DNA from 3 places in the Thalassotalea sp. Y01 genome. Region 3 is predicted to be linked to each of the others. Evidence: riboswitches for the same ligand, from Rfam matches in the RefSeq annotation. Region 3 holds a riboswitch; each other region holds the start of a gene.
What was found. A riboswitch is a leader RNA that binds a small molecule or an ion and turns the genes downstream of it on or off. The one in region 3 is predicted to bind lysine.
Positions count from the first base shown of each region.

Region 1: another riboswitch for lysine. It lies ahead of lysC (lysine-sensitive aspartokinase 3); the one in region 3 lies ahead of dapA (4-hydroxy-tetrahydrodipicolinate synthase).
Region 2: another riboswitch for lysine. It lies ahead of HII16_RS14200 (Na+/H+ antiporter NhaC family protein); the one in region 3 lies ahead of dapA (4-hydroxy-tetrahydrodipicolinate synthase).

Region 1 is NZ_JABBXG010000010.1:39,473-43,763, forward strand. Features, by position in the region: gene HII16_RS13895 (glutathione peroxidase) at 46-525, shown strand; gene lysC (lysine-sensitive aspartokinase 3) at 730-2,070, opposite strand; lysine riboswitch at 2,216-2,390, opposite strand; gene HII16_RS13905 (ElyC/SanA/YdcF family protein) at 2,599-3,345, shown strand; gene HII16_RS13910 (VOC family protein) at 3,384-3,767, opposite strand; gene HII16_RS13915 (SufS family cysteine desulfurase) at 3,843-4,291, opposite strand, start outside.
Region 2 is NZ_JABBXG010000010.1:104,872-109,162, reverse strand. Features, by position in the region: gene HII16_RS14210 (P-II family nitrogen regulator) at 1-229, shown strand, start outside; gene HII16_RS14205 (hypothetical protein) at 226-618, shown strand; gene HII16_RS14200 (Na+/H+ antiporter NhaC family protein) at 765-2,339, opposite strand; lysine riboswitch at 2,404-2,598, opposite strand; gene HII16_RS14195 (LysM peptidoglycan-binding domain-containing protein) at 2,904-4,291, opposite strand, start outside.
Region 3 is NZ_JABBXG010000003.1:304,042-308,332, reverse strand. Features, by position in the region: gene HII16_RS06220 (succinylglutamate desuccinylase/aspartoacylase family protein) at 1-680, opposite strand, end outside; gene dapA (4-hydroxy-tetrahydrodipicolinate synthase) at 689-1,591, opposite strand; lysine riboswitch at 1,687-1,865, opposite strand; gene HII16_RS06210 (methyltransferase) at 2,182-3,219, shown strand; gene arcA (two-component system response regulator ArcA) at 3,623-4,291, shown strand, end outside.

The DNA of each region.
Region 1 (4,291 bases), on a different contig from region 3:
AGTGTGCTAGTGTAATTGAAACAGTGATCAGACAACAATAAAAATATGAGTCAATTATACGATTTTAGTGTTACCAATAATAAAGGCGAAACCGTCCCGTTATTAAATTATCAGAACAAAGTACTTTTGATCGTCAACACCGCTAGCGCATGTGGTTTTACCCCGCAATATGACGGTCTTGAGAATCTCTATCAGGCCTATAAAGACAATGGTTTAGCGGTATTGGCTTTTCCTTGTAATCAATTTGGTGAACAGGAAAAAGGCTCAGACGATGAAATTCGCAATTTTTGTGATTTAAATTTTCATATTAACTTTGATTTATTTGCCAAAGTCGATGTCAATGGTGACAAAGCAGACCCCTTGTTTGATTATTTGACGCAACAGGCGAAAGGTATTTTAGGCAGCAAAAAGATTAAATGGAATTTCACTAAGTTCCTGGTCAATCGCCAAGGCGAGGTGATCAAACGTTATGGTTCGATTGTTAAGCCTGAAAAGATTGCCAAAGATATTGAGCAACTACTATAGATGCCCTACTCATTATTTTAAGCATTTTTTTGAGCACTGCTCTATGGCTCGTTAACAATTGACAGCAGCTTACGCAAAAGAAAGCCAAGCAAAACCCAAAAAACGCCTCACTTTGTGAGGCGTTTATTTATTAAAGTTAAAGCTCATTATTTAGCATAGGCTCTACTCTACATGAGATTAGCTCAGTTGTAGAAACGCTTTGCCTTACATAAACAATTTGTCGTGTAGGGTTTCAACCACTTGATTTGCATCGTTTTCTGCAACCAAGAAACACAGGTTATTGGCGCTTGCGCCATGACAAATCATGCGCACGCTGACATCTTCAATGTGGTTAAACACGTTACTGCCTAGTTGTGTCGTCGATTGTAAATTATTGCCAACAATGGCCACTAGCGACAGCCCATGTTCTACGGTAACCTCACACAACTGCTCAAGTTCTTCTAACACTTGCTGATTAATCAAAGCTTGGGTAGAACCTGGTGGGTTATCAAATGTTAAGGCTACTGAAATTTCTGACGTGGTGATCAAGTCGACACTTAACTCATGCTTAGCCAATATCGCAAATACTTGCGCCAAAAAACCACTGGCATGTAACATCGCTGGACTCTTTACGGTAACCAATGTTTGTTCTTTGCGCAGTGCAATCGCACGATAGGTTGGTTTTGATTCAACATGTTGACGGATTTGCGTGCCACCGGCTTGCGGTTCACGAGATGAACCAACAAACACAGGAATGTCCGATCGCATCGCAGGGATCAAGGTTGCAGGATGGAGAATTTTGGCGCCAAAGGTTGCCATTTCCGCCGCTTCACCAAAACTGATTTCAGGTATGGCACGAGCCGAGCTGGCTATGCGTGGATCGGTGGTAAAAATACCTACCACATCGGTCCATATCAATAAGTCATCTGCCTGACATGCTTCTGCTAATAGTGCCGCCGAATAGTCTGAACCACCTCGCCCTAACGTTGTCGTATTGCCTAATCCGTCTTGACCGATAAATCCTTGTGTAACAATTACATGCTGTTGCAATAACGGCAACAATTGCTGCTCACAATTTAACGCCAATGCCTCAATATCAACCACAGCTTTACCGTATAGACTGTTAGTACGCATTACTTGACGAACATCAAAGGTCAAACCATTAACGCCAATACTGCGCAGAACTTCGGCAAACAAAATCGAGCTCATGCGCTCACCACAGGCCAAAATAGAATCCGTGGTTTTTGCTGTTTGCACTGTATTTTGTTGCTCAACAAGTGCCGTTAAGTGCTCTAACACCTCGTCAATTTGACGATTTAATTGCAACTCTGCTGATAATTGTTGCGTAATATTGTATTGAATACCGCGAATTTGATTAATGATGTCTTGCTGCTCTTGGTGCGATAGTAATTGTTGCGACAAAGTCACTAAATGATTGGTAACTCCAGCACTGGCTGATACCACAACAACTTTGGTGCTTTGGTTATCTTTGATGATGTTGGCGCAGCGCAACATAGCATCGTAATCGGCAACACTGGTACCGCCAAACTTGGCAACATTTAACATTTGAAATTCTCCCTAATTAACAGAACACCCTATTGCAACGTCAGTTTTTTAATACAATAACAGACTTCTAAAGCAATTGGCGCTGTTTATAAACTACATAAGGAAGAGCATGACTGATAAGCAAGGAATAGGAATCTTGACGTTTTCAGCCAGAAGCTCTCCACCATCTATTGGTGACAGTCATCAGGATTCAACCGTAATGACCGAATGTACTTTAACCACCTAAAGTAACACCCTCGGCATTAGTCCCCCTCAATGATTGTCATAAGCTGATGGTGCTTCAAATCATTTACCTGGCTAATGCTACCTCTTCTGGTGTTGTGTAGATAATTTGAGTAATAACTCTACAGCAACGCAAGCTATTAAACCGCAAGGGCGATACAAAAGCAATATGGTATCGACTAAAAATCTGCAAAATTAACATATTTTTGCAATTTTTCTTCGAGTTGTTAGGCAATTAGCGAGATTTACTTAGGTGCTTTATCAAAATTTCGGTTATGCTAAAAATAAATTTTTGATGGGCTTTTCATGGATTGGTTTTTACTAAAAAAACTTATTGGTCAATTACTGCAACCAATGATCTTAATTTTATTTTTGATGCTGTTAGCGTTGCTTTTGTTTCATAGTCGACGACATGTTGCTCGCGTTAGTTTATTTCTTGCCACGTTGTTTTTGTTCGGGTTTTCCTTTATTGGTGTCAGCAACTCACTCATAGCCCCTTACGAGCAACGCTATCCAACCTTTAGCCAGCAGCAACAACGTTTAGACTATATTGTCATCTTAGGTTGCGGGCATACCAGTGACGACACACTTGGCGCCTCGCAACAATTACAAATCTGCTCATTGCAACGTATGGTTGAAGGCATGCGTGTCGCCAACTTGCACCCAGAAGCAACCATCATTACCTCCGGTGCGGCATTTTATGATAGCACCAGCAATGCACAAAAGGTGAAACAAGCTCTGATTGAATTAGGGTTTAGTGGTGACATAATCACTAATGACCAAGCTAAAGATACCGAAGACGAAGCGATGTTATTAATGCCGCGGTTAACCAACACCCATTTTGCCCTTGTCACCAATGCCAATCATATGCCGAGAGCAATGACCTATTTTGAGCAACAAGGTTTGACCCCTATCGCTGCTCCTACCGGTTACTTTGTTAAACAAGGTCCTCTAAATTGGCAGGACTACTTTCCTGACGCCAATCAATTGCATAAAACCGAGACGTTTTTTTACGAGTTTTTCGGTCAGATATGGCAATGGCTTAAGTCATAACACACTGACGGTACGGCGCGCCCGTTCAAAGCTACAGATTAATCACTAAGAGGTTTTTCGCTCATAATACCCACTAGATTGTCACTTGGATCGCGAATAAAGCCGATCCACAGTTGATGATCTGACATGGTGGCGGCTAAGGCTGGGGCTCGCTCTATAGCGACATTGTGCTGTTGCAAATGCGCAAATGCTTGCTCTATATCATCGACTTTGTAGTAAATCACCGAGGTATGATGGTCGCGTTCTTCGCCTTGTAATGTGGTGAGCATCAATCGAATATCGTTTAATTGGTAAAACGATAAGTTTTCACCGGCATCAAACAACAGCGGTAGTCCCATGATATCTTGGTAAAACGCTCTTGCCGCGTTTATATCAGTACAACAAATCGCAACCTGGCCGATGGCGTTAATATGTAAACTCATCTGTTTTCCTTATAACGTATCTTTGTTTTAATGGATCTAGGTTTTAACCAATCTGTCGTTTTGCCAACCAGTAACTTAACCTATTAAGGTATAGACGCTGTCAACAATTGCTCGCACACCATTACCCCGTGATGGACTTAAGTGTTGCATCAACCCTAAGCTTTGAAAAAACTCTGGCACCTTAGTTTTTTGAATTTGTACGGCGGTCTTACCTTGAAATTGGCTTAAAATCACCACCATAAGACCACGTATTAGCCGAGCATCACTATCACCAATAAAATAAAAGCGATCGTTATACTTAACGACGTCTAACCAAGCATTGCTTTCACAACCAGAAATTAATATATCATCACTGCGACGCTGTTTATCTAAACGATGCAGTCGTTTAGACAATAGCATAATCACTCGATGCTTTTTATCCCAAGAATTTGCGTCGCTAAACTCTGCCAACACATCTGCTTCGCTAACAAAATCAAACGGTTTATCATGCGTCACGGACGACTTAGTATCTGTTTTAGTCCAAT
Region 2 (4,291 bases), on a different contig from region 3:
GGGCGTTCGAGAACGATTTGGAGCCTTAGGTGTTGCTGTAGAATCTGAGAAAGACGTGATTGTATTTATGGTGTCTTCGGACCAGCAGGATTTAATGTTTGAGGCAATTTATAAAGCCGCTGAACTGAATGTGCCCGGTATTGGGTATATGTTTGTCAGCCCAGTGGAAAGAGTGGCGACCTATGTACCTGAGGCCGTTCGCAAAGAACTGGGCGTGAACCCAGAATGAGTCTCTCGGCCGATTTAGCTGCGCAAATGGCGAACTTTCCGGCTTGTAAGGCCATTTACTGTTATTTGCCGGACGATGGCACGGACAAACGCCTGCTGGCAGAACTGCGTGAAAAGTTTGGTGTCACCAGCGCTGGCAGCTCAGCTTGCCGAGGCATCGGTGCTCTTGCTGAAGTAAAAACCGAGCAAGGGAAATTACCTGAGTCGGAGCTGGTCAAATTTTTATTTATAACGTGCACAGAAGATCAGGCAAAGGATATCTTCGAATTTATATTCTGGTTCGCAGAAGTGGACAAGCCGGGTCGCGGGGTGGTTTGGCAACAGAGAATAACAAGCTGTACTCCCTACGAATTACCGACCGATGTTCCGGACGAGGAGACCGGTGCTTAAGAGTTTCTTTGTGTTGAGGTGATTGTTTTTACTGACAACAGAGACAGTCTGATATTCGCACATGACGGACTTAACGTGTTACAGATAAAATAAAAGCCCAGTGGCGATAGCGACTGGGCTTTTATTTTACTGTGCGCTTGTTTTACTTAAGTTGGGGCGGTACTGCGTGACTGCTCAATACAAATCATTCGCAACAAACCAACAAGACCAATAAAGAATAGGCTGGTTACCAGCAACGCCAAACTGCTTGAACCGGTAAAGCCAATAATGATAAAGCCAATCGCTGATATTGCCGCAATCGACAAAGAATACGGTAGTTGTGTAGCCACATGATCGATGTGATTACAGCGTGCACCGGTGGACGACAGTATGGTGGTATCTGAAATCGGTGAACAATGATCACCAAATACTGACCCTGCTAAGACTGCTGATAGCATAGGCAACATAAGCGCTATATCACTCGCTGCCGCCATATCACCAGCAATAGGTAACATGATACCAAATGTACCCCAAGATGTGCCTGTGGCGAACGCCATAAAGCCTGACAGTAAAAATAACAACACAGGAAACCAAGCAATGTCGATATTACCTGTAGCTAACGTCGATAGATAACTACCGGTTTTCATATCGCCAATCACCGTGCCTATGGTCCAAGCGAACAGCAATATTAAAATAGCGCCAAGCATTGATTTAGCGCCATTGATTGCCGCTTTTGAGATGTCAGCAAAGCCTATGCCGCGTTTGATTATGGTAAATAGCGTCATCGCCAAGCCGACTAAACCACCATAAACCAGCGACATACCTACATCGGTATTTTCAAATGCGGCAAAGATATTAAATGCTTTATTATCGGCACTAAGCGCTTGTCCACCGGTATAAACCATAAAGCTTATGGTGGCGATAATTAAAACGACAATGGGCGTGATAAGGTCGCGTGCTTTTGCTTGAACGCCTTCAATGACCATCGGTAATTCATGGCTTTCTTGTTTGCTCTGATCGTCGCCGTCATTTGCTTGTTGTTCATGGCGAGTCATGGCACCGACATTTAAATCGAAGTAGATCACCGCAAACACCATTAATAAGGCAAATAACGCGTAAAAGTTCATTGGGATCGACGCAACATAAGCTGCAAGCGGGGTGTATTCACTGATGCCATGGCTTGCTAGTATACCTGCCATCAAGGCCATGATGTATGCCCCCCAACTGGATATTGGCATTAACACACACATAGGTGCCGCGGTAGAGTCTAAGATATAGGCCAGTTTGGCACGAGATACTTTGTATCGATCAGTTACCGGTCTTGAAACGGTACCAACGGCTAAGGAATTAAAGTAGTCATCGATAAAAATAAAGACCCCTAAAAATGCCGCTAACAGCTGAGAGCCTCGGCGATTTTTAACTTTACCCATAGCCCAATTAGCAAAGGCTAACGTGGCACCGCTGACACTTAACAAAGCGGTGATCACGCCAAGTAAAATTAAAAATGCCACAATCGACATATTCCAGCTGTTTATACCACCGTCTTCAATAAACACACCGCTCACCGAGGCGCCAACATAAGCAAGCGTACCGGTAATCGACATGTCATTAAGTAAGACTGCACCAAGCAATATACCAACCCCAAGCGACAATAAAACGCGACGAGTCAATATTGCCAGTGTCAAGGCGATTACAGCGGGTAATAAAGAAACAAATGATGATGAAAAATCAATTAAATTCATGTGTAACTACTTCAGTTTTATAAAGCACTACTAAAAATGAATATGCTGTATCGAAGGGACAGAACTTCATCGTAGCGCTCCATAGTTATTTGTTACCAGCGTAACTGGTTTGACTATGGCAGTGTTATCTCTTTCGACAATAACACCAGCAAGATGAAGCGATCTTCAATCTTACTTCGGCAATTAATCCTTTCTCGTTTTGTCTTCGGCATCACCCTGATAAAACGATACTGATATTAATCGCACCTCTACTTTTGGCCTGTTTTAGACTGCTGGCGGCAGATAATGTCTTGCCAGCTTATGACAAGAATTGATTCAGTATGACCATTAAGGTTAGGGCAGAGCCAAACATGGCTAAAGAGCTAGCATATAACTCAGAAAAGCTGCGATGTTGTCGAATTACAAACATAAACGCCTTATTTTTAAGCAAAATAGATTGCTGAAGGTCAGCTGAATTTTAAAGGGCGTATTATAAGGATTCGGCAAAAGTATGCCGTTACTCAAGTGTAAAATATGAACAGAGATGTGTTACGGGCAACAGTCAAACCGTTGCCCGCATACACACTAGATAGAGGTGATATTGACGGACAGTTTTAAAATTTGACCTGGTTGCAGGTATTTACTGCGATTTAGGTTGTTCCACTTTTCAATATCGGCAATTTTAACTTTAAACTTGCTGGCAATGCGTGCCAGTGAGTCACCTGATTTCACTTTATATTGAATATTGCGCATGACGGTATTACCTGAGCCTGATGCGGCACTGTCGTTTGCGGTCCAAATCGTTAACTTTTGACCCAGTCTAAGCATGTCTTTAGGGGCAAAGCCATTCCATTTGGCAATGTCTTTCCCGCTCACTTTGTACGTTCTGCCGATATCCCACAGGTTATCGCCATTTTTGACAACATGAATGACCTTATTACCGGTACCTTTTTTGCTTAGCTTGCTTTGGCGCACTTGCTCATAGGTTGCGTAGCGATCTAGGCTTTGTGTGGCGGTAGGGATCAACAGGTAATTACCGGCAACAATAACATTGTTATTTAGGTCGTTGGTTTCTCTAATAACCGACACTGTGGTATTAAAGCGTTTGGCAATCACCGATAAGCTATCGCCGCTTTTAATTTTATAGCGTTGCCAACTTAAGCGGTCTTTTTCATCTAATGACGAAAGACTTTTCTTAAATTGTTCGATTTTGCTATTTGGCAGCAATAGTTGATGCGGTCCATTTGGCGGAGTTGCCCAACGATTGAAACCAGGGTTAAGTGCGTGCAATTCATCCACGGTTAAGCCGGATAATTTTGCTGCCAAAGATAAATCCAATTGTGAGCCAATATCAACATGGCTGATCACCGGTTCATTATTTATCGCATATAAGGTCACACCATATTTTTCAGGTTCTTTAACAAGTGCGGCCAGGCCCAGTAGTTTAGGCACATAATCACGCGTTTCTTTCGGCAGTTTCAAGTTCCAAAAATCGGTAGGGCGACCTTTGCGAGCATTGGCTTTCATTGCTCTGGCGACGCGACCTTCACCTGAGTTATAGGCGGCAAGTGCGAGTAACCAATCGCCATCAAAGCGCTTGTGTAAATATTTTAGGAATTTGATTGCTGCTTGAGTCGAGGCGGCAACATCGCGTCTGCCGTCGTACCACCAATCTTGTTTTAAACCAAATTGCTTTCCGGTGCCCGACAAAAATTGCCACATGCCTGAGGCACTGCCGTGCGAGTAGGCAAAGGGATCGTAAGCACTTTCGACAACAGGCAATAGCACCAATTCCATTGGCATGTTGTGTTTTTCCAGTTCTTCGGTGATATGGAAAAGAAAAGGCTCGGAGCGTTTAGCAACACGATCTAAATAGCGTTGATGCTTGGCGTACCAATCACGATGGGCTCTAACTTTGCTGTTGTCTGGAATATCAAATTCAAGTTGCGATTGGATACGTACCCAGATGTTGT
Region 3 (4,291 bases):
AACTTCTCTGCTAGAGTCCACCATGGACAAAACGTCGCTTCGTCCATTGCCCCGGCAAAATCATTGGGGATCAATATGGTATGTGGAATATTGAAAAAGCTGGCACTATTGCGTGCGTATTCCGGACAATAAATATGTTTTGATGATATTGGCCCGGTATGTAAGTCCAAAACAATATCGTGCTGGTGCGCTAATTGTTGTAATCGATAAGCAATTCTTCGGCCAGTACTTAACCCGTAATTGTTGTGATCCAGCTTTTGCTCAATATCATCTAACATCAACTGCTGAAAATATTGTTTTATGGTATCAACATCACTGTTACTGTGCTTTTGCATGACGTGTTCAATCAACTGTTCATTATGATGGAACATGCGATTCCAGTTCACACCGGTAATCGGGTCAAATCGACCTAAGGTGTACTCACCATTTTTATGATTACAGCCGACAGGGTTGGCGTAAGGCACCAATGTGATATCACCAAGCAGAGATTGCTTTTGCAACAACTCAAGTAACTGATAGATTACCGCATTGCCTTGCACTTCAGCGCCGTGAATATTGGCTTGAATATATACTGACGGTCCTTGTCCATTGCCTTTTAAGCGATAAACAGGAATGGTCAGTGACACGCCACTGGCCATCTCACCTACGGTTAATACTTGTTTGGTGAACAACTCTGACATAAGTGCTATTAAAGGTTATTGCGGCTGTTGCACAACCATTCAGTGATTGCTGTATCCGCCGCCAAGACTTTGCTATCAGAAGCCAGTTCCAGATGGGTTAGTGGTGCACGCAATACAGGCGATGAGATAACCCCTTGCTTGTGCATTAACACTTTGACTGGAATTGGGTTGGCAACCTCAAACAACGGACTGATGGCGTTATACCAAACAGGAAACAAGCTAGCACCTTGGCCAGTCAATGCTTGACGCACATACAAATGAGTCGCCTCAGGCCAAGCGTTGGCGCAAACCGACACCAAACCGACAGCACCAGCCGACGCAAGGTATGGGATCAGAGCGTCTTCACCTGAGTACATTTTCATGTTCGGCGCTGCTTCGACAAAACCTAAAAACTCATTGATGTCGCCACTGGCTTCCTTCATCGCCCACAAGTTTGGATGCTCGGCAAGGTTTTGTACGGTTTCAACGGGGATACTCACGCCAGTTCGAGAAGGAACGTTGTATATCATGCACGGTTTTGTGGCGATATCCATCAATGCTTTAAACCAATTGGTTTGACCTATGATGCCAGGTTTAGTGTAGAGCGGCGCGGTGAGCAAGTAACTGTGTATAGGTAACGAATTGCATTGTTCAATCCAAGCCGATTGTGCTGCTAAGTTAGCACCACCAACGGCAACCATAAGTGGTACCTGCGGCTGCAAATCACAAATAAATTTAACAATTTGGTATTGCTCGTGTTGTTCGATAGCCAAGCCTTCACCGGTACTACCGCAAATCAAAATACCATTACCAGCTTGTACTTGATCCTCTACGATTTTAGCTAGGCTGTCATAATCTATCTCGCCAGCGTCATTGAACGGCGTGACTAAGGCTGTCCATAGAGGAAAATCATCAAGTTGAAAAGTTGTCATGTTACGTCTCGTTACTGCGTGCGATGTGTTTATCTTAATCGCGATATTTATTATTCGAGCGTAAATAGAAAGACTGGAGCCAGCAATACGATGCTGGGGCCAGAAGCTCTCCACTTAAACTCATGTTAAGCGACAGCTGCAGGGATTCAACCCATACAGCCGACAGTATACCTACCTTTTTCGGTATCTGCCTCGGCGATAATCCCCCTGATTATCCTTTATACGGGTAAGGCCCTAAGGATAACTGCCTGGTTAACGCTCCTCTTCTGATCCTCGGAAGGAGGAGACACATATTTAATGTGTCGGAATGTCGCGTATTTAACCACTTTAAGAAGGGACTTTCAACACAAACGTACCGGTGTAACCTATTTACCAAACACAGTGTCAGATGAAGCCGATGTAACCACTTTAGCAAACGCAATGCAAACCACAAAACCACATTTATATCGTCAGCCTAAGTTCTCGCATCTGGCTTGCCTAAAATGATAGCTGCGTTGGCAATAAGGTATTGTGTTAGCTCGGCTAAATTTATGCTTTTTTCCATAGTCATAACATGCGAAAATAGCGTTTTTACGACATCACGGTAACTTATGGCTGTTAGTAATCCATCACAACTATTACTCAGAAATACTGACTTATTGGACAGTAAACATCCCTTAGTTGTCGGTTGCCCTGATGTAGAACTGATCAAAGAACTGACTCAACTGTATCCTGATGCCAAGGTTACCAGTTACCAGGTAAATTATGCGCAACATCAAGCGATAAGCAAAGCCTGTCAAAATGTGCACTGTGAATTTGGCGAACAATACCAAAGCAAGCAGCAACATGATCTGGTTATCTTTTACTTCCCGAAATCTAAACCTGAATTTACCATGCAAATGGCCATGCTCTCGAACAGCCTAAGCGATAACGCCATTGTATTGTTCGTTGGAGAAAATAAAGGTGGGGTTAAATCGGCGGCGAAATTGGCATCAGACTATGCCTTGCGCTGCGATAAAGTTGATTCAGCAAGACATTGTCTTTTGTATGAGATGGTGTTTAACAATAACCGTTCAGCATTTGTGCTTGATGATTGGTATCGCCAATATCAGATACAGCAAGCTGATACGGCATTGACCATTTGCGCTTTGCCGGGCGTGTTCTCCCATGCAGAGCTTGATATCGGTACCCAGTTATTATTGCAGCATATACCAGACAAAGTGACCGGTAAGGTGCTTGATTTTGGTTGCGGCGCGGGCGTTATTGGTTGTTATATTAAGATGGCCAATCGCGATGCCGATATTGAAATGATTGATGTCAACGCCTTGGCGATTGCCAGCGCTGAAAAAACACTGGCTGTTAACAAGCTTAGCGGTAACGTCTATGCCTCAGACGGTTTATCTAATGTTGGCCAAGGTTATCAACTCGTGGTATCTAATCCGCCATTTCATCAAGGCTTAAAAACCCACTACCAAACCACCGAAGTATTTTTGCAAAGCGTTAAAAACAAAATCAACAAAAATGGTAAATTGACCATAGTTGCCAACAGCTTTTTAAAGTATGCACCGATTATTGAAAAGCAATTTGGGCATTCAAACTTGCTCGCTAATCACAAAGGTTTTGCGATTCATCAAGCGCAAAAGCGTTAACACAGAGGTAAATGTTAAACACAGCAAAACACAGGGTAAAAACAAGGTTAATATTGACAACAAATTAACCTACCAGTAATGCTTTTTTGTCAATTTTGATTTGTTACTAACCTAATAAATGGCCAAGGATTACAATTTGTTGCAAAGCCGATTTTTCCTCCCTCACATAACCACTCACAACTATAAACATAATAATCAATAACTTAAAAAGAAACACAGGTATTTTGTTTACATTTTGTCACTTACATTTTTACAACAATTTCACCATTGTTTACTTTCTGACATTTACTATCATATGCAACATAAATTTTAGTCTTGAGTTTGCAGCCAAAAATGCAGCGACTCTATACGCCCTTATGTTTTCATGCTCGCTGACATTTGGGTATTAACTGTTGAGGTATATATGATCAACCAACCGCAAGCCAAAGTTCTCATCGTTGAAGATGAAGAAGTAACACGTTTAAATCTGAAAAATCTGTTTGAAGCTGAAGGTTACTTAACCTACGTAGCGGCAAACGGTGAAGAAATGGAGCGTCAACTACAAGATCGTAATATTGACCTTGTTTTGATGGACATTAACTTACCAGGTAAAAACGGTCTGTTATTAGCTCGTGAAATCATCGAGAAAGACGACAAAGGTTTGATCTTCATCAGTGGTCGCGACAGCGATGTGGACAAAGTATTGGGCTTAGAGATCGGTGCGGATGATTATATCACTAAACCTTTTAACCCACGCGAGTTAACTATTCGTGTACGCAATCTACTTAAGCGTATTAGCCAAGTAGAAAAAGCGGCGCCAATGGCAGCAACTGAGTTGATTCATTTCGACAACTGGCAGTTAGACCCTAACTCTCGTCAAATGACATCACCAAATGGCATTACGTTCCCAATTCCTCGTGGTGAGTATCGTGCCCTACGTCTATTAATGGCGAATCGCGGTAAGATTGTTACCCGTCAGGCGTTAATTCAAGAAATGACCGGTCGTGACCTACGTGAAAATGACCGTACTGTTGATGTAACCATCCGTCGTTTGCGTAAGCATTTTGAATCAGACGACGCTAGCCCTGAATTC